4 regions of the Streptomyces sp. NBC_00223 genome follow, and region 3 is predicted to be linked to each of the others. Evidence: riboswitches for the same ligand, from Rfam matches in the RefSeq annotation. Region 3 holds a riboswitch; each other region holds the start of a gene.
The links. A riboswitch is a leader RNA that binds a small molecule or an ion and turns the genes downstream of it on or off. The one in region 3 is predicted to bind S-adenosylmethionine.
Positions count from the first base shown of each region.

Region 1 (5,039 bases), 5.3 Mb from region 3:
CGGGAGTCCGGCATCATCAAGCGGCTGCCGCACGGTGAGTTCATCGAGGTGCACGAGCCGCTCTCGCAGCAGCAGCTGCACGTGCTCACCGCGCACGCCCAGCCCAGGCCGATCCACCTCGGGCCCGAGGTCGACGAGAACGGTGTCGAGCGCAAGGCCGGCCGGATCGCCAAGGCGCAGGCGAAGCTCTCGCAGGGCTTCTACGGCGAGCACAGCCAGATTCCGAAGCCGACGGTGGAGGAGTACGAGGAGATCACGAGCGGACACGGTCACTAGGCCGCTCGCGCTGAGCGTCGCCACGACGCGGCTCCGCCGTAGGGCGTTCGGTTGTCGCCCGACCCTCCGCCGGTGACCGGTCACCCGCGCAGTTCCTCGCCCGGGGGTGCCCCCAGCGCCCCTGGGGTGGCGGGGTTCGTGAGCACAGTCGCGGTCCGTCGTGGTCGCCCGCGCAGTTCCCCGCGCCCCTTCAGAGGCGCGGGGAACTGCGCGTTTGGGTCAAGGTCGGAGCCGGTAGGCTGCACCCGCTGAGATCGTGGACCTTTTCAGGAGCGTGACCATGAGCGTTGTGAACCCCGCCGGAGGCACCCGCACGGCTTCGCGCTCCTGGCCCGACGTCCTCAGCGCCCTGATCGCGGGCCAGGACCTGAGCGGGGACGACACCGCCTGGGCGATGGACTCGATCATGAGCGGCCAGGCCACCGACGTGCAGATCGCCGGGTTCGCCATCGCGCTGCGGGTCAAGGGCGAGACCGTCGCGGAGGTCTCCGGCATGGTCCGGGCGATGTACGAGCACGCCACCACCATCCAGGTCCCCGGCCGTACCGTGGACATCGTCGGCACCGGCGGCGACCGGGCCAAGACGGTCAACATCTCCACGATGTCCTCGATAGTGGTGGCCGGCACCGGCGCGAAGGTCGTCAAGCACGGCAACCGGGCCGCCTCCTCCGCCAGCGGCGCCTCCGACGTCCTGGAGAAGCTCGGCGTCAACCTCGAACTGTCCCCGCAGCGGGTCGCCGAGGTCGCCGAGGAGGCCGGGATCACCTTCTGCTTCGCCGTGCGGTTCCACCCGTCGCTGCGCCATGTGGCCACCGCCCGCGCCGAGTTGGGGGTGGCCACCACCTTCAACTTCCTCGGGCCGCTGGCCAACCCGGCCCGCGTGCGCAGCCAGGCCACCGGTGTCGCCGACCCCCGGATGGCACCGATCCTCGCCGGGGTGCTGGCCGAACGCGGCTCCTCCGCCCTGGTGTTCCGCGGCGACGACGGCCTGGACGAGCTGACCACCACCGCCACCTCCCAGGTGTGGGAGGTGCGGGACGGCAAGGTGACACAGTCCGCCTTCGACCCCCGGGACGTCGGCCTCGACCTGGTCCCGGTCGAGGCGCTGCGCGGCGCCGACGCGTCCTACAACGCCGATGTCGCCCGGCGGCTGCTGGCCGGCGAGCGCGGGGCCGTACGGGACGCGGTGCTGCTCAATTCGGCGGCCGCGCTGACCGCGCTCGCGCCCGAGGCCGGCTCCGGGACGCTGGAGGAGCGGATCGCCGAGGGCCTGGTAACGGCCGCCGAGTCCATCGACTCCGGGGCCGCGGCCGCGGTGCTGGAGCGCTGGGTCGCGGCGAGCAACGCGTAGGCCGTACCGCCGAGTTGGCGGATCGGAACAGGGCGCCGTCCATTTCGCGGACGGCGCCTTGCGCGTACGGCCGACTGTGGCACAATCCTTTCCAGGTCACGAGTGACAGCGTCAAGGCCCCGGCTCGCTGTCCGGCAACCCTCCGTCCGAGGCGGGGTGCCCCGGGTGATGACCAGGCGGTGAGCAGCAAGGCTCACGGCAAGCCGGACTTGGGGAGTTCTTTCATGAGCAAGCGAATGCGATAGGGCCTGTCGGCCCCGGTACTGCTTTTTCGCCGTTTCCGTCGTTTCTGCAATTCCGCCCGATGCTGTTTCCGCGCCGCCCGCGCACGCTTCGCGCTGTGCCGGGCGGGTGGTGATTTCGCCTGCCTTCCTCCGGGAGTTCGCCATGACTGTGTCCATCGCTGCCACCGACCGTGAGATTTGTACCCCGCTGGGCGTTCTGGGACACGACGTCCTGGTCCCGCTCGTGACCGGCGGCGAGGTGACGTACGCGGCCCTCGACTACGCCGCCAGCGCCCCCGCCCTCCAGCGGGTGTGGGACGACGTGGCCGCGTACGCGCCCTACTACGGCAGCGTGCACCGCGGTGCCGGATACCTCTCGCAGCTGTCGACCGACCTGTTCGAGCAGAGCAGGGCCACGGTCGCGGAGTTCCTCGGGTGCCGCGAGGAGGACCAGGTCATCTTCACCCGGTCCACCACGGACTCCCTCAACCTGCTGGCCGCCGCCATCCCGGCCGGCACCCACGTCTTCGTCTTCGAGACCGAGCACCACGCGGCGCTGCTGCCCTGGCAGCGGGCGGAGGGCGCCCAGGTGACCTACCTGGACGCCCCGCGCACCCCCGAGCAGGCCGTCGCCGCCCTGGACGTGGCGCTGCACGGCGCCCCCAAGGGCCCCAAGCTGGTCTGCGTCACCGGCGCCTCCAATGTGACCGGCGAGCTGTGGCCGGTCCGCGAACTGGCCGCCGCCGCGCACCGGCACGGCGCCCGGATCGTCCTCGACGCCGCCCAGCTCGCCCCGCACCACCCGGTGGACATCGCGGCGCTCGACGTGGACTGGGTGGCCTTCTCCGGCCACAAGCTCTACGCGCCCTTCGGCTCCGGAGTGCTGGCCGGACGCGCGGACTGGCTGCGTGACGCCGATCCGTATCTCGCGGGCGGCGGCGCCACCCGCAAGGTGCAGCGCAGCGGTGACGGGGTGGACGTCGAGTGGCACACGGGCGTCGCGCGGCACGAGGCCGGATCGCCGAACGTCATCGGCGCGTACGCCATCGCGTCCGCCTGCAAGGCGCTGACCGAGGCCGGTTTCGAGCAGCTGGTCGCCCGTGAGCAGTCGCTGCTGGCCCTGCTGCGGGCCGGGCTCGCCGAGATCCCCGAGGTGCGGGTGCTCTCCCTGTTCGGGGACGAGTCCGCGCGCGTCGGTGTGCTCTCCTTCGTCGTCCAGGGCTGGAACAGCTCGCACTTCGCCGCGGCGCTCTCGGCGGAGTACGGGATCGGCGTGCGCGACGGTCTGTTCTGCGCGCACCCGCTGGTGCGGACGCTGCTGGACAGCGAGCCCGACGAGCCGGGGGAGTGCGGGGCGCCCGACGCGGCGCCGGGCGAGCGCTCGCTCAACGCGATCCGGGTCAGCTTCGGGGCGGGGACGCCCGAGGAGCACGTCACGCGCTTCGTCGCGGCGGTTCGTACGCTCGTCCGTGACGGCGCCGCTTGGCGCTACCGCACCGAGGGCGGCCGCTGCGTCCCGGCCCGCGACTGACACGTAAGACTGCCCTCGAACGCCAGGCAACCCCAGCCCGCCCGGCGTTTGAGGGCAGAATTCAGCCCGGCCGGCGTTTGAGGCCAAGCCTGCCCGGCGATTGAGGGCTACGCGTCCAGGCCGATCGCGAACGCTGCCTCAAGGTCGTGCTGCGAGTACGTGCGGAACGCGACGTGCGTATCGGTCACCTGCACTCCGGGAATCTTGCTGATCCGCCCCGGAATGATGTCCGCCAGATCGTCGTGCCGCGCCACCCGCACGAGCGCGACCAGATCGTAGTTCCCCGTCACCGAGTACACCTCACTGACGTTGTCCAGCGCCGCGATCGACTCCGCGATCTCGGGAATCCGGTCGACGGACGTCTTGATGAGCACGATCGCGGTGATCACGGCTGGATGTCTCCCTGAGTCGGCCTGATGACGAGGCTCACCTTACGCCGTGGCCGGTAGCAGACCCAGGCGCACAGGAACCCGAAGGCGAAGCCGACGACGTGCGCCAGATAGGCCACCCCGGGGCCGCCCTTCGCGGTCTGCGCGGCCAGCCACTGGAGCACGAACCAGAACCCCAGCACCATCCACGCGGGAAACCGCAGCGGGATGAAGAACAGGAACGGGAAGAGGCTGGTCACCCGGGCCTTGGGGAAGAGATACAGATACGCGCCGAGCGCCCCCGAGATCGCCCCGGACGCCCCCACCAGACTCTGTGTGTCGTCGGTGTTCGCGAAGGCGAAGCCGTAGGTGGCCAGACACCCCGCGGCCAGGTAGAACAGCGCGAATCCGACCCGGCCCATCCGGTTCTCGACGTTGTCGCCGAAGACGTAGAGGAACAGCATGTTCCCGACCAGGTGCAGCCAGCCGCCGTGCAGGAACATCGCGGTGAACACGGACAGGAACGGCACCTTGGTGTAGTCGTGCGGCGTCCCGCAGCCGGCCGGCAGATCGAGCCGCGCGACCGGCAGTCTGCCGTGGAAGAGTTCGCTGGGGATCACCCCCCAGTGCCCGAAGTACACCGCCTGCTCGCACAGCAGCGCGTGCCCGGTGCCGTACACCGTGGTGAAGCCCGACAGCGGCCCGAGCAGGAAGACCGCGGTGCACAGGCCGATCAGCGTGTAGGTCACGACCGGAGTGCGGCGGACCGGGTTCTTGTCGTACACCGGGATGACCATGGACCGATGATGACGGAACGGGTGTAACGGACATGGGTCGCCTCGCCGCAGCGCGTCGTACCTCCGAGGCCGTAGGGTGACCGGGACACACGCCCGCACGTTCCGCAACCGCGCGTGGAGGAGACGGCTGTGCCGAGTGGGACCGAAGAGCCCGTACGGGGGCGCCGACCCGGCGCGCGGGGCCGGATCGTACCGGTGGGCCGCGCGGGCGCGGGCGTGGAGTGCGGCTCCGTACGGAATTGACCCCGCTTGCGGGGACAATGGAAACAGCAGGCGGCGGCCGGAGGGATCGAAGGGGGCCGGGAGGGCGCCGAGGAACCGGACGGGAGTGACTGGTGGACGGTATCGGCGGCGTTCCGCGGCCCGAGGAGAGCGGACCGGGTGCCGGTGTGCCGGAAGGCGACGCGCCACCCGCCGGGGAGACGGCGGGCGTCGAAAACATTTCGCATTCTCCGGGGGCACCGCTGCCCGGGGACGGGCCGGACGCTCTCG
Region 1 covers NZ_CP108109.1:1,695,162-1,700,200, reverse strand. Annotated here, with positions in the region: gene qcrB (cytochrome bc1 complex cytochrome b subunit) at 1-276, shown strand, start outside; gene trpD (anthranilate phosphoribosyltransferase) at 557-1,627, shown strand; SAM riboswitch class IV at 1,722-1,838, shown strand; gene OHA30_RS07165 (aminotransferase class V-fold PLP-dependent enzyme) at 2,015-3,382, shown strand; gene OHA30_RS07160 (Lrp/AsnC family transcriptional regulator) at 3,490-3,771, opposite strand; gene OHA30_RS07155 (rhomboid family intramembrane serine protease) at 3,768-4,547, opposite strand.
Region 1: another riboswitch for S-adenosylmethionine. It lies ahead of OHA30_RS07165 (aminotransferase class V-fold PLP-dependent enzyme); the one in region 3 lies ahead of OHA30_RS29810 (ABC transporter substrate-binding protein).

Region 2 (5,039 bases), 6.5 Mb from region 3:
GCGTCAGCTCCTCGTCCTCGCCCAGCTCGACCACCACGCCCTCCTCGGTGGTGGACCAGGCGCCGGGCGCGTCGGCGAAGCGGGTCGGGGTGGCGTCGAGCCAGTTCAGACTGGTGATGGCGAGGAAGCCGTGCGGGTCGGTCAGCACCCGCTCGTGCTCGGCGTGCCAGCCCTCCCACTGCTGGACGAAGGTCTCCCGGTCGAGGTCCTGAACGGTCATGACGTCTCCTTGACGGTGGTGGATGCGGTGCTGTGCGGCTGGGGTACGTCGTGCGGCGCCGCGGCCGCCTCCAGCCGCCGGAAGCGGCTGGAGTGGAAGACCAGCGGCACCACGGCGGGGTCGGCGTCGAGCGCGTGCACCCGCAGCAGGACGATGTCGTGGTCGCCCGCCCGTATGTGCTGCTCGACGCTGGTGTCGAACCAGGCGCTCGCGCCGTCGATCAGCACGGCGCCGTCGTCGGTGGCCGTCCAGTCGAGATCGGCGAAGCGGTCGCCGCCGCGCGCGGCGAGCTGGGTGCACGCGCGCTCCTGGTGGCTGCCGAGCACGCTGACGCCGAGCCGCGCGAGGCCGGACAGCGCGGGCCAGGTGGTCGAGGTGTGCGCGACGCAGACCGACACCAGCGGCGGGTCGAGCGACACCGAGGTGAACGAATTGGCGGCCAGGCCGACCGGCACGCCGTCGACCAGCGCGGCGATGGCCGTCACGCCGGTCGGGAAGGCCCCGAACACCCGCCGCAGCTCGGTCGGGTGCAGCGCCGCGTCGACGACGGATGGCTCAGTGACGGCTGACGGCTCGCCTGCGCCGCCTGGCTCGGTGACCTCTGACGGCTCCGTGGCGGATGGCTCGGTGACGGTCGGCTCACCGCGGCCGTTCGGCGACGGCGGCCGGCCCGCGGCTCGCGGGCCGGGTCGCTGCCGGCGGTCGTCCAGGCACTGCGCCCTGGTCGTGGTCATCGTGAACTCCCTTCCAGAGCGGGCCGCCTGGCCGAGGTGAGGCCCAAGTGGTCGCGCAAGGTGGTGCCTTCGTATTCGGTGCGGAAAACCCCGCGCTCCTGGAGCAGCGGGACGACGGTCTCGGCGAAGTCGTCCAGACCGCCGGGTGTCAGGTGCGAGGCGACGATGAAGCCGTCGGCGGCGTCGGACTGCACCGAGTCGTTGAGGGCTTCGGCGACCTTGGCCGGGGTGCCGACGAAGGACTGCGGGCCGGTCACCTCGATGATCAGCTCGCGGATCGACAGCTTCTTCTCCTCGGCCAGCGCCCGCCACCGCGCGGCGGTGACCAGCGGGTCGCGCCGGGTCCGTACGCCCGCCCGGCCGCGCGAGATGTGGTCCTCGCCGACCAGCGGATCGGACTCGGGCAGCGGGCCGTCCGGGTCGTAGCCGCTCAGATCGCGGTTCCAGAGCTGTTCCAGCAGCTTGATCGCGGTCTGCGGGCCGACCTGCTGACGGCGGATCAGCCGCGACTTCTCCTGCGCCTCGGCCTCGGTGTCGGCGAGGACGAAGGTGATGCCGGGCAGGATCAGCAGCTCGTCGCGGGAGCGGCCGTACTTCGCCAGCCGCGCCTTGACGTCGGCGTAGAACGCCCGGCCCTCCTCCCGGGCGCCGTGCCGGGTGAAGATGACGTCCGCCGCCGAGGCCGCGAACTCCCGGCCCTGCTCGGAGTCGCCCGCCTGGAAGATCACCGGCCGGCCCTGCGGGCTGCGCGGGACGTTGAACTGCCCGCTGATGTCGAACTGGCTGTCGTGGTGGTCGAATCGCCCCGGGCGGGGCTCGCCCAGGAAGGTCCCGGACTCCTTGTCGGCGACGATCTCGTCACCGCGCCAGGAGTCGAAGAGCCGCCCGGCCGCCGCGAGGAAGCGGGTGGCCCGCTCGTAGCGGTCCTCCTGGGCGAGGAAGCCGCCGCGCCGGAAGTTCTCCCCGGTGAACTCGTCCCACGAGGTCACCACGTTCCAGGCCGCGCGCCCGGCCGACAGATGGTCGAGCGAGGCGAACTGCCGGGCCACCTCGTACGGCTCGTTGAAGGTCGAGTTGATCGTCCCGGCCAGTCCGAGCCGGTCGGTGACCGCCGCCAGCGCGGACAGCACGGTGAAGGTGTCGGGGCGGCCGACCACGTCCAAGTCGTAGATCTTCCCGCCCTGTTCGCGCAGCCGCAGCCCCTCGGCGAGGAACAGGAAGTCGAACTTGGCGCGCTCGGCCGTCCGGGCCAGGTGTACGAAGGAGCTGAAGTCGATCTGGCTGCCGGCGGCCGGGTCGCTCCACACGGTGGTGTTGTTCACGCCGGGAAAGGGCGCGCCGAGGTGGATCTGCTTGACGGGTTCGGTCATGCGGGAAGTGCCTCCTTGCGGCATCACGGGCGGCGCTGAGGGGGGCGTTGCGGCGGGCGGGCGGGCTTCAAGGCGTCACGGCGTCGGGACGTCACGGCGTCGGGACGTCAGGGCGTCACGGCGTCGGGACGCGGGTGTGCGGCAGATCGCGGTACGAAGCGCTGTACGGGAGGCGTACGGGCCGCGGCGGAGACCTGCGGGCCCGTACGGGAACGTGGACACGCCGAAGGGGGCCGCACCCGGCGCACGATGTGCGCGGATACGGGGGAGGGGGTGGGGTTCAGAGCTGGACGGCGGTGTCCCGGGAGTTCGCGAGCCGCGGCGGAGCGTTCTCGTACGCCGGACACAGGGCGCCGGCGACACGCTGCAGATCGATGTGGCGCCGCGAGTAGGTGGCGACCGCGGTCATGGTCCGCCCCGAGATCTCCTGCGAAGCTGTCCGCACCGTGTCACCTCCCCCCTCGATCGGCTCGCGCCGATTCGAGCTCGCGCTTGCGGGCCGCCGTCGGCTCCGCCCGGTCGTCACCTGGAGCACCCCGCCGCGAAGGAGGGTTGCCGGTCAGCGAGCCAGGGCTTGTCGCTGACACTCATGACCTGATTGCACGGTAACTCCGTACCGGCGCCGAACACAATCCCCCTTCGGACCCGCCCCCAGGTCACGGCCTGCGGTTCCCTTGCCGCACCCGGGCCGCGCGCGGGCCGTCCGGCGGGTGCGACGTCCGTCACCCCCGCGGGGATTGTCTGAAAGTCGGCGGGCGGATACCGTTGCCGGTCGGAGCCCCCTGAGGGGCCGGGAGGACGGCGGACGACACCGCCGACGAGACCGAGGGGACGGGGACATGAGCGCACGACACCACTGCGGCGCGCCGCGTCCGGCCGACTTCTTCCAGCTGCGGGTGTCCCGTCGCCATGTGGACCTGCTGCGCGTGAGCAGCGCCCTGTGTCCCGCGACGACCCCGGCCCGCTGACCGACTGACTCTTCCCGGTCCGCCCGGCCGTCCACGCACGTCCATCGCCCTTCACGGCGGCGTACCGCCGACCGCGGTGTGCGCCCGGTGCGGCGTCCCCGCGGCACCTTCCGCTCCCTTCCAGTAGCCCTCATCGGCGACACGGCGCCCCCGTACGGCCGTTGCCGCTGCACAGCGCTGCCGTGACCCCCGACGAGACGGGAACCACCGACGATGAAACAGCAGGAGACCCCTGGGCTCAGGCCCCCCTCGCCCGAGCACCATCCCCCCGGGACCGCCCTGGCGACCGACGCCGATTCCGGTTCCGACTCCGACCCCGGCTCCGGGTCGGTACGGCCGCTGGACGTCCGGCCGGCGGACGGGCAACTGCTGGCCGCGCGGCTGGTACCGCTGCGCCGCCCGGGCCAGTGGGCCTCGGCCGCCGTACTGCTCGTGCTGTTCGCGATGCTCGTGCACACCCTGTTCACCAACCACCGCTTCCAGTGGAACGTGGTCGGCGACTACTTCGTCCGCGGCTCGATCATGAAGGGCCTTGAGCTGACCTTGTGGCTCACGGGCGCGGTCATGGTCAGCGGCTATCTCCTCGGCATCGGCATCGCCGCGATGCGGCTGTCCGGCAACCCCGTGCTGCGCGGCCTGAGTTTCGGCTACGTCTGGCTGGTCCGCTCGGTGCCGCCGCTGGTGCAGCTGCTCTTCTGGTACGAACTCGCCTCGCTCTACCCCCAGTTGTCGCTGGGCATCCCGTTCGGGCACGAGTTCGTCACCGTGAAGACCGCGCATCTGTTCAGCGGCATCCTCGCGGGCTATGTCGGACTCACCCTCGACATCGCCGCGTTCTCCTCGGAGATCGTCCGCGGCGGCATCCTGTCCGTCGACCACGGCCAGACCGAGGCGGCCCAGGCGCTCGGTCTCGGCAACCGCCGGATCTTCCGCAAGATCGTGCTGCCGCAGGCCATGCCCGCGATCGTGCCCGCCTCGGGCAATCTGCTGATCGGTCTGCTGAAGGCGACCTCGATCATCAGCGTCATCGCGGTGGAGGACCTGCTGTACTCGGTCCAGCTGATCTACAACCAGAACTACCTGATCATGCCGCTGCTGCTGGTGGCCACCATCTGGTACATCATCCTCACCACGCTGCTGTCCATCGGCCAGTACTACGTCGAGCGGTACTACGCCCGGGGCAGCAACCGCGGCGCCGGGGGCCCCAAGCGCGGCTTCTGGCAGGTGACGCGGGCCAACCTCCCGCTGTTCGGCTCGGCCAGGACCGATCTGGCGGGGCTGTCATGACGGCGATCAGCAAGGCGGCCGGGGGCACGGCCGCGGACGGTACGCAGACCGGGGCCGTGAACGAGGCCGCCGCCGTGAGCGGAACCGCGGCCGGGACCGCCGCCGGGAACGAACGGCCGCTGGTCAGGGTCCGCGGGCTGCGCAAGAGCTTCGGCGCGAACGTCGTACTGGAGGGCGTCGACCTGGATGTGCGCGAGGGCGAGGTGGCCGTTCTGCTCGGGCCCTCCGGCTCCGGCAAGTCCACGCTGCTGCGCTGCGTCAACCACCTGGAGAAGCCGGACGCCGGCTTCGTGGAGATCGGCGGCGAGATCGTCGGCTACCGCCACGACGGCACCCGGCTGCGGGAGTTGCGGGCCCGCGCGATCACCCGGCAGCGGGCCGACGTCGGCATGGTCTTCCAGCAGTTCAACCTCTTCCCGCACATGACCGCGCTGGAGAACATCACCCAGGCGCCGGTCGC
Region 2 covers NZ_CP108109.1:521,351-526,389, reverse strand. Annotated here, with positions in the region: gene OHA30_RS02360 (DUF1684 domain-containing protein) at 1-220, opposite strand, end outside; gene OHA30_RS02355 (flavin reductase family protein) at 217-954, opposite strand; gene OHA30_RS02350 (NtaA/DmoA family FMN-dependent monooxygenase) at 951-2,324, opposite strand; gene OHA30_RS02345 (putative leader peptide) at 2,605-2,769, opposite strand; SAM riboswitch class IV at 2,808-2,919, opposite strand; gene OHA30_RS02340 (putative leader peptide) at 3,164-3,292, shown strand; gene OHA30_RS02335 (amino acid ABC transporter permease) at 3,506-4,579, shown strand; gene OHA30_RS02330 (amino acid ABC transporter ATP-binding protein) at 4,654-5,039, shown strand, end outside.
Region 2: another riboswitch for S-adenosylmethionine. It lies ahead of OHA30_RS02345 (putative leader peptide); the one in region 3 lies ahead of OHA30_RS29810 (ABC transporter substrate-binding protein).

Region 3 (5,039 bases):
GCCGCGCCCAGCCCGCCGTACAGACTGGACTGGCCGCCGCTGATGACGATCGACATGATGATCGCCAGCAGCAGGGAGGGGAACGCGTACATGGCGTCGGCCAGCCCGACCAGCAGCCGGTCCGGCCAGCCGCCGAAGTAGCCGGAGACCAGGCCGAGCAGCACCCCGGCGAAGACCGACAGGACCAGCGCGGCCACGATGATGCCCAGCGCGGTCCTGGTCCCCCACAGCGTGCGCGACAGGACGTCGTAACCGGCGATGGTGGTGCCCAGCGGATGGCCGTGGCCGGGACCCTGCTGCGAGCCGAAGAGCACACCGCCTGACTGCAACTGGGCGTATCCGTAAGGCGCGAGCAGGGGGGCGAACAGCGCGGCGAGCAGAAAGAGCGCGGTCAGCGCGGCGCCGGTGAGCAGCATGCCCCGCTGGAGTCCGACGCTGCCGCGCAGCCGCCCGGGCAGCGCGATCCGGAACGGGTGGCGGCGGGTGTCACGGCGTGGGCCGCGGGTCGGGAGCGTGGCGGCCATCAGTACCTCACCCGGGGGTCGAGCAGCGCGGCGACGACGTCGACCAGGAAGTTGGTGACCGCGACGACGACCGCGAAGAGGGCGACGATGCCCTGCACGGCGGCGAAGTCCCGTACGGTCAGATAGTGGGCCAGCTCCCAGCCGAGTCCCTTCCACTCGAAGGTGGTCTCGGTGAGCACCGCCCCGCCGAGCAGCCCGGCGATCTGGAGGCCGAGCACGGTGACGATCGGGATCAGCGCCGGTTTGAGCGCGTGCCGGCTGATCAGCCGGAAGGGCCGTACTCCCCGGGAGCGGGCGGCGTCGACGTAGTCCGCGGAGAGCGTGCCGGTGAGGTTGGCGCGGACCAGGCGCAGCAGCACCCCGGCGACCAGCAGCCCGAGGGCCAGGCCGGGCAGCACGGCGTGCCGCAGCACGTCGGCGACCGCCGAGCCGTCACCGCTGCGCAGGGCGTCGACCAGGTAGATGCCGGTGGTGCTGATCTGGTTCTGGAGTTCGAGCTGCACCTCGGTCCCGGCCCGGCCGGAGACGGGCAGCCAGCCGAGCCAGATCGCGAAGACGAGTTTGAGCAGCAGTCCGACGAAGAACACCGGCATGGCGTAGCCGAGGATCGCCAGCAGCCGCAGTACGGCGTCGGGCGCCCGGTCCCGGTAGCGGGCGGCGACCATGCCCAGCGGCAGGCCGAGTGCGAAGGCCACCAGCAGCGCGTACCCGGCCAGTTCGAGGGTCGCGGCGCCGTAGGTGCGCAGCACCTGGGAGACGGCCTGGTTGTCGGTGGCGGTACGGCCGAAGTTCCCGGTGGCGACCGAGCGGAGGTATTCCAGGTACTGGGTGAGCAGCGGGCGGTCGTATCCGGCCTGGTGGAGTTTGGCGTGCAGCTGGTCCGGGGTGAGCCGGTCGCCGAACGCGGTGCTGATCGGGTCCCCGGTGGCCCGCATCAGAAAGAAGACGATGCTGACCAGGACGAACACGGTGGGGAAGATCAGCACGAAGCGTATGGCGAGGTAGCGGACGAGTCCGCTGCCCAGCAGCCGCCCGGCCCGGCCCGCGGCGGCCGGCGGCTGCGCGGTGTCCTCGGGCGGGTCGATGTCGACCAGTGCTGTCACGTTGTGCACCTGCTCCCGCGTGTGGTGGCCGCGGGGACGCCCGGCACCGGGCCGGGCGTCCGCGCGGACTCCGTCTGGTGGACGGTCACTTCTTGGTGAGCTCCGCCCAGCGGAACGAGTACGCGCTGGTCAGCTGGTCCGGTACGCCGCTGATGCCGGCGCGGGTCACGATCGCGGTGGAGCCCTGGAGCAGCGGCAGCAGCGGGATGGTCCGGGCGACCTTGTCCTGGATCTGCTGGATGATCGCGGTGCGCCTGGCCGGGTCGGTCTCGGTCTCCTCCTGCTTGACGAGCTTTTGGACCTCGGTGTCCTGGTAGCCGTTGGAGACCCAGCTGTTGGCGGCGTAGAAGGAGGCGAGGTAGTCGTCGGCGTCGAGGTAGTCGGCGTACCAGCCCAGCTGGTAGAGCGGGTACTGGTCGGCGACCCGGTCCTTGCCGTACTGCGCCCACTCGGTGGACTGGAGGTTGACCTTGAACAGGCCGGTGGTTTCGAGCTGGGTCTTGATCAGCGCGTACTCGTCGGAGGACGACGAGCCGTAGTGGTCGGTGTTGTACTGGAGGTTGAGCGTGACCGGGGTGGTGACGCCGGCGTCCTTGAGCTTCTTGGCGGCCGCGGCCTTGTCGGGGCCGCCGTTCTTGTCGCCGTAGAGGGGCTTGAAGGAGTCGGTGGCGCCGGTGATGCCCTCGGGCACGGAGGAGTAGAGCGCCTGGTAGGTGCTCTTGTAGACCTGCTGGGCGAGTTGGGCCCGGTCGACGGAGTCGGCGACGGCCTGCCGGACCGCGAGCGCCTTGGCCGGGTCGGCCTGCTTGGTGGCCGAACCGTAGGGCTGGGTCTTGAAGTTGAAGACGATGTAGCGGATGCCGTTGCCGGAGCCGGTGTGGACCGTGATGCCCTTCTTGGTGGACAGGTCCTGGAGGTCGGCGATGGTCAGTGTGCGGTAGACGACGTCGATGCTGCCCTGCTGGACGTCGAGCTTGAGGTTGCTGGCGTCGGTGTAGTACTTCAGCCGCACCTTCGGGGCCTTCGGGGTGCCGAGCAGGCCCTGGTAGGCGCTGTTGGCGCTGAAGGACACCAGCGAGTTCCGGTCGTAGCTGTCGATCCGGTAGGGGCCGTCCCAGGGCTTGGCGGCGATGATCGCGGTGTCGTCGAGGATCTTGTCGGCGGGGAAGACCTCTTCGTCGACGATGAGCCCGGCGCTGGTGGAGAGCACCTGCGGGAAGAGCGAGTCGTTGGCCGACTTGAGGGTGAACACCGCGGTGGCCGGGTCGGGGGCCTCGACCTTGGCGAGGTTGTGCAGCAGGGACGAGGGGCCGTTCTTGTCGGCGATCCCGAGCTGCCGGTCGAAGCTGAACTTGACGTCGGAGGAGGTCAGTTCGTGCCCGTTGGCGAACTTCAGACCGGGCTTGAGGGTCACCGTGTACTGCGTCGGGCTGCTCAGCTTGATCGACGCGGCCAGGTCGGGCGAGACATCGGAGGAACCGTTGGGGGTGCTGAGCAGGGTCGCGTAGACCTCGCTCTCGATGGTGCCGGAGCCGGCGTCCCAGGAACCGGCCGGGTCGAGGCTGGAGACCTGGTCGGTGGTGCCTATGGTGACCGCCTTGGCGCCCTGTTGCCCGGAGTCCTGGGCGCCGTCGTCAGATCTGGTGCTGGTGCACGCGGCCAGGGTGAGCAGTGCGGCCGTGCCGAGCGACACGGCGGCCAGGCCGTCGCGGACGAGCGGGCGGCGGGAGGAGCGGCCGGGAAGGGAACGCCGGGAGGAACGGAGTGTCATGGTGGGTCTCTGCTCTCGCGTCTGCGTGTGGAGGCGGGCCCGCGGCGCGTGGCGCGCCGGGCGTCGCAAGGGAGTCGGATCACGCGCCCGCCGACACGGACGCCGCCGCGCTGCCCGGCGGGGCAGCGGGTGTGGCGCCGGAAGGGGGCGGGGTCAGCGGCGTCCCGGCCGTCGTCGGGGACGGCCGGAAAGGCGGCCGCGGGGGCGGCCGGCCGAGGTCAACTCCGACAGAGCGAGCTGCACACGAGCAGCAGATCGATGTGGCGGCGGCTGAAGAGCGCCGCGGCCGGGGGCGTGGGGCGCACTGCGGCGTACGGCAACCCGATGGGCCCGGTCACGCCGTCCTCCCCCTGGTCGGTCCGGCGCTGGGCCGGTGTTCGCGCTTGCGGGACGCGGCGTCCCGCCGAGCCTTCACCTGGAGCACCTCACCGCGTCGGAGGGTTGCTGTCCGGCAAGCCAGGGCTTGAGCACCGGAACTCGTGGCGTGGGAGCAAGTTAGATCAGGCGTTCCCCGCCGGTCAAGAGCCTTCGGCAGCACCGGAGTTCGTGAGCCGTCACGCGCGTGGGCCTCAACTGCCCGACACACCGGTCGTCTTGTCGACAAAGAGAGGCGAACACGCCGTAAAAGTGCCCTTATGCGAGGAACGTTCACCTGATCGACCACCGGTCGGGGGCGACACGCCAGGCCGCTCGCGGTGCCGCCGCGTCCGCCGGCGCGACCCCTACCGCGCGCGTCCCGAAACCGCCTCGATTGCCGCCGGCGCCGGCGTGGCCGCCGAGGAGATTTTCCCGCCGCGGCGGTACCTGAACCGCCGGCAGGGCTCCTCGACGAGGTAGTACGAGGCCAGGGCCGCCGCGAAGGACGTGCCGAGCGTGGCGGGCAGCAGCATCCGGTCGACGCCGAGGTCGCTCAGCGCGTGCATCAGCGGATAGTGCCAGAGATACAGCCCGTAGCTGAGGTTGCGGCCGACCCACGCCAGCGGCAGCAGCGACAGCAGCCGGGCCAGCGGCGCGCGGGGCCGCAGTTCGAGCGAGGCGAGCAGGACCACCGTCAGCAGCGCGATCACCAGGAAGCCGACGGTGTAGACGGGCTTCGTCCAGGCGCCGGCCCCGGTGACCGGCACCCGCCAGGCGATCAGGCAGAGCAGCGCCAGCGCGGGCGGCCACAGCCGGGCCGCCCAGATGCCCAGCGTCCGCCGCCAGGGGTTGTCGGTCCCGAGCCGGGCGAGCAGGATCGCCAGTACGGCCCCGGCGAGCAGTTGGTCGGCCCGCGTGTCGGGGCCGTTGTAGATGCGGTGGGCCTGGGTGGGGTCCCACAGGTGGAAGCGCCACAGCACCGGCAGCAGCGCGAGCACGCTCACGGCGACCAGCACCGTACGGGCGGACAGCCGGCGCAGCAGGGCCAGCAGCAGCGGTGGCCACAGCAGATAGAACTGCTCCTCGACGCCGAGCGACCAGGTGTGGCCCAGGGGCGCGGTGACCCCGGAGTACGCGCCGGACTGGGCGGCCCTGACGATGTTGACCAGGGAGGCGGCGGCCAGCAGCGCGGCCGTCCAGCCGTTGGTGAAGCTCTGCAACGGCGAGAGCGTCAGCGCGGCGGTCAGCGCGCAGACCACCAGGAGCGCGGGCACCAGCCGCAGC
Region 3 covers NZ_CP108109.1:6,974,946-6,979,984, reverse strand. Annotated here, with positions in the region: gene OHA30_RS29820 (ABC transporter permease) at 1-524, opposite strand, end outside; gene OHA30_RS29815 (ABC transporter permease) at 524-1,627, opposite strand; gene OHA30_RS29810 (ABC transporter substrate-binding protein) at 1,713-3,398, opposite strand; SAM riboswitch class IV at 3,773-3,883, opposite strand; gene OHA30_RS29805 (acyltransferase family protein) at 4,121-5,039, opposite strand, start outside.

Region 4 (5,039 bases), 3.8 Mb from region 3:
TGCCGAAACCCTAGCCCCGCGCGCCCCCTCTCAAACGTCCCCCGGCCCCGGGGACCACCGGGCCACCGGGCCCAGCCACCCCAGGCTCCGCCCGGGGGTACCCCCAGCGCCACCTTTGGGGCGCGTCTCTCCGCCGCCGAGGCAGGAGAGCCCCGTCAGGGGCGCGAGGAACTGCGCGCTCAGCCATGACGGTGGCCCGCTGGACTATGGGCCTCAGCCACCCCAGGGGCGCGGGGAACTGCGCGAACGGCCACGACGGCGCCGCAGCGGGCCACGGGGTCCTGCCCCGTACGGTCGGTTCTTCGGCCACCGCCGGTGGCCGGTTGCTCGCGCAGTTCCTCGCGCCCCTGGAGGGGGCTGCCCCGTACGGTCGGTTTTTTGGCCGCCGGGCCGGTGGTGGGCTGGTCGCGCAGTTCCTCGCGCCCCTGAAGGGGCGGTGCCCCTTGCGGTCGTACGCGATCCACCGGCCGGTGGGGGGCGGGGTTAGGCCGCGCGGCGGGAGACGTATTCGTGGATCTCCACCATCGGCACCCGCTCCACCGTGTCAACGGGAAGCGTGCTGGGGACGAACCCCTCCTCCCCCCGCTCGAACTGCGTCAGCCGCGGCCGCACCAGCGGCCCGCGGCTCAGCCGCGACTGAGCCGTCCGGTAGATCGCCGCCGCCATCCGCCCCAGCGCCTGCCCGTCCTGGTGACGGTGATGCCGCACGCCCACGTCCACCTGGGCGAGCGCGTCCAGGCCGACCAGGCCCAACGCGTCGATCAGCATCGCCAGCTCCACCCCGTACCCGACAGGGAACGGCAGCCGTTCGAGCAGCGAGCGCCGCGCCGCGTACTCCCCGCCGAGCGGCTGGACGAAACCCGCCAGCCGCGGCCAGTGCAGATTCAGCAGCGGCCGCGCGACCAGCTCGGTGACCCGGCCGCCGCCGGCCGGCACGACCGCGCCGCCGGTCTCCAGCGGCCGGTCGTACATCGCCTTGACCAGCTGCACCCCGGGATCGGTCAGCAGCGGCCCGACGATCCCGGACACGAACGACGCGTCGAACTCCCGCAGGTCCGCGTCCACGAAGCAGACGATCTCCCCGCCGGTCACCAGCAGCGAACGCCACAGCACCTCGCCCTTGCCCGGCGCCGCGGGCAGCCGCGGCAGGATGTCGTCCCGGCGGATCACCCGGGCCCCCGCGCGCGCCGCGACCTCGGCCGTGGCGTCCCGCGACCCGGAGTCGATCACGACCAGCTCGTCGACCAGCGGCACCCCGGGCGACATCAGATCGCGGCGGATCGCGGCGACGATCTCGCCGACCGTCGCCTCCTCGTCCAGCGCGGGCAGCACCACGCTGACCGTGCCCTGCGGACCCGCCGCGCGCTTGGCCGCGAGCAGCAGGTCGAGCGGACGGTCGGTGCCCGGCCACGACCGGGTTTCCAGCCAGCGCTCCACCTCATCGAGCACGTACGATTCTCCCTGCTGATCGGGGCTGTGATCCATCTCGCGGTACGGACGACTATCTCAAGGGTCACCCCTGTCGGTTACAGTCTTGAACAACGCGTACGCCCGCCGCATGCCGGGGGTCGTTACGTATGACAAACGCCTGGACCGAAGCGTCCGGTGCCATACCGCTCATCCAGAGGGGCAGAGGGAACGGCCCGTTGAAGCCCCGGCAACCCTCCCGCCGACCGCGAGGTCATCACGGTGGGGAAGGTGCCAATTCCGTCTCGTGGCGAAGTGCGTCGCGAGGAAGATGAGGAGAAAGGGCCTCGCCACCATGGCTGCGCAGACCGTCGAGAACACGACTCCGGACACCGCGACCGACTCCGCGCCCGCGGACACCCCCTTCGGCCCCGCCGCGGCGCTCTCCTGCCGCGAGTGCGGCACCCGCTTCCCGCTCAGCCCGATCTTCGCCTGCCAGGAGTGTTTCGGGCCGCTCGAAGTGGCCTACGACCTCCCGCTCGGCGACCCCGAGGCGCTGCGCAAGCAGATCGAGGCGGGCCCGGCCAACATCTGGCGTTACGCGCCGCTGCTGCCGGTCCCCGCGGACGTCGCCGACAAGCCGAACATCAACCCGGGCTGGACCAAGCTCGTCAAGGCCGACCACCTGGCCCGCGAACTGGGCGTCACCGGCGGCCTGTACGTCAAGGACGACTCCGGCAACCCGACGCACTCCTTCAAGGACCGGGTCGTCGCCATCGCCCTTGAGGCCGCCCGTACCTTCGGCCTCACCACGCTGTCCTGCTCCTCCACCGGCAACCTGGCCGGCGCGGTCGGCGCCGCGGCCGCCCGGGCGGGCCTGCGCAGTTGCGTGTTCATCCCGCACGACCTGGAGACCGGCAAGGTCGTCATGGCCGCGGTCTACGGCGGCGACCTGGTCGGCATCGAGGGCTCGTACGACGATGTGAACCGCTTCTGCTCCGAGCTGATCGGCGACCCGATCGGCGAGGGCTGGGGCTTCGTCAACGTCAATCTGCGGCCCTACTACGGCGAGGGCTCCAAGACCCTGGCGTACGAGATCTGCGAGCAGCTCGGCTGGCGGCTGCCGGACAACCTGGTCATCCCGGTCGCCTCCGGCTCCCAGCTCACCAAGATCGACAAGGGTCTCCAGGAGCTGATCAAGCTCGGCCTGGTCGAGGAGAAGCCCTACCGGATCTACGGCGCCCAGGCCGAGGGCTGCTCCCCGGTCTCGACGGCGTTCAAGGCCGGCCAGGATGTCGTACGCCCGGTCAAGCCGGACACCATCGCGAAGTCGCTGGCGATAGGCAACCCGGCGGACGGGCCCTACGTCCTGGACATCACCCGGCGGACCGGCGGCGCGGTCGAGGACGTCAACGACGAGCAGATCGTGGACGCGATCAAGCTGCTGGCCCGCACGGAGGGCATCTTCGGTGAGACCGCCGGCGGGGTGACCGTAGGCGTGCTGAAGAAGCTCATCGACAGCGGACAGCTCGACCCGGCCGCCGAGACCGTCGTGCTCAACACGGGCGACGGCCTGAAGACTTTGGACGCGGTGGCGCCGACCACCGGACCGACCGCGACCATTCGCCCGACCCTTGACGCGTTCCGAGAGGCTGGCCTCGCATGAGTGCTTCTGTACGTATCCCCACCATTCTCCGTACTTACACCGGCGGCCAGGCCGAAGTGCCGGCCGAGGGCTCGACGCTCGCCGAGGTCATCGAGTCGCTGGAGAAGAATCACGCGGGTATTTCGGCCCGTGTTCTCGACGACGCCGGAAAGCTCCGGCGTTTCGTGAATGTGTACGTCAACGACGACGACGTCCGCTTTTCCGAGGGCCTTGCCACGGCGGTGCCGGAAGGCGCCAGCGTGTCGATCATTCCGGCGGTTGCCGGCGGCTGACACGGTCCGCTCCGGTTCTTCCGGTTTGTGCCCCGTTCACCCCTTTGGGTGGGCGGGGCACCCGTGTCTCCCGGGGTAGTTGAAAAGTTGTACAGTTGCCAGGGGCAAGTGAGACGCCGCTGAGGTTGGTGCGGCGATTTATCGCCAAATTCATGGTCGTAATATTCCCTTGGTCCCCTTTTGTCTGGCCCGAGATGCCCCGCATTATCGTTTTTTCCTGGGGTATTTCCGATGGATCGGGCCCAGAATTCTCGTCCGATTGACCTGTTGCAGTGGGCATCCGTGCAGATACATTCAGCCGCGGTCGACGCGTTCCGGCGCACGCCTCACAGGGTCCCCAACCTGCCGATGGTAAGGGGTACTTCGTGAGGTGAGGTCTGACCCGGCCCCGCGGAGTGCGGGGCCGCGATAGGGCCAGTAATAGGGGAGTTAGGAATGGCTCAGGGCACCGTCAAGTGGTTCAACGCGGAGAAGGGCTACGGCTTCATCGCGGTCGACGGTGGTGCGGATGTTTTCGTCCACTACAGCGCGATCCAGATGGACGGCTACCGCACCCTCGAAGAAGGCCAGCGAGTCGAGTTCGAGATCTCGCAGGGTCAGAAGGGGCCGCAGGCGGACATGGTCCGACTGGCAGGCTGACATCCCGGCGCGTTCGGCCATCGACGCGACGTACTCACGCATGAAGGGTCCGCACCTCACCGGGTGCGGGCCCTTTGTGCGTGCTGTGCGTGCGCGCGGGGGTGCGTTCCGGGGGTCTTCCGGGGGCGCCCCTCGGGGCCGTTCGGGGGTCGTCGAGGGGTCGCCCGGAGACCGTTCGGCGGGCGCCCGGAGGCCGTTCGCGGGCCGTCCGGGGGGCGGGAAACCGACCGGGGGCGCTTGCACTCGATGGGGGTGAGTGCTAATCATTGGCGTTAGCACTCTCCGAGTGAGAGTGCTACAGGACCGGGTCGGTGAGGCCCGTTCGGGCGCCGGGAAGGAACCGGCGTACGACTGGCCGTCCGTCGCGGGCGCCACACGGTCCGATCCACCGCCCCCTGCCTCGGTGGGGGAACCCCCAGTCCGCGGAGGACACTTCACAATGGCTAAGATCATCGCGTTCGACGAGGAGGCGCGGCGCGGACTCGAGCGCGGGATGAACCAGCTCGCCGACGCCGTCAAGGTCACTCTCGGCCCCAAGGGCCGCAACGTCGTCCTTGAGAAGAAGTGGGGCGCCCCCACGATCACCAACGACGGTGTGTCCATCGCCAAGGAGATCGAGCTCGAGGACCCGTACGAGAAGATCGGCGCCGAGCTGGTCAAGGAAGTCGCGAAGAAGACCGACGACGTCGCCGGTGACGGCACGACGACCGCGACCGTCCTGGCCCAGGCCCTGGTCAAGGAAGGTCTGCGCAACGTCGCGGCCGGCGCCAACCCGATGGCCCTCAAGCGTGGCATCGAGAAGGCCGTCGAGGCCGTCTCCGCCGCCCTGCTGGAGCAGGCCAAGGACGTGGAGACCAAGGAGCAGATCGCTTCGACCGCCTCCATCTCCGCCGCCGACACCCAGATCGGCGAGCTGATCGCCGAGGCCATGGACAAGGTCGGCAAGGAAGGCGTCATCACCGTCGAGGAGTCGCAGACCTTCGGTCTTGAGCTTGAGCTCACCGAGGGCATGCGCTTCGACAAGGGCTTCATCTCCGCCTACTTCGCCACCGACC
Region 4 covers NZ_CP108109.1:3,198,437-3,203,475, reverse strand. Annotated here, with positions in the region: gene OHA30_RS13370 (alpha,alpha-trehalose-phosphate synthase (UDP-forming)) at 1-1, opposite strand, end outside; gene OHA30_RS13365 (glucosyl-3-phosphoglycerate synthase) at 484-1,449, opposite strand; SAM riboswitch class I at 1,615-1,745, shown strand; gene thrC (threonine synthase) at 1,763-3,073, shown strand; gene OHA30_RS13355 (MoaD/ThiS family protein) at 3,070-3,345, shown strand; gene OHA30_RS13350 (cold-shock protein) at 3,781-3,984, shown strand; gene groL (chaperonin GroEL) at 4,424-5,039, shown strand, end outside.
Region 4: another riboswitch for S-adenosylmethionine. It lies ahead of thrC (threonine synthase); the one in region 3 lies ahead of OHA30_RS29810 (ABC transporter substrate-binding protein).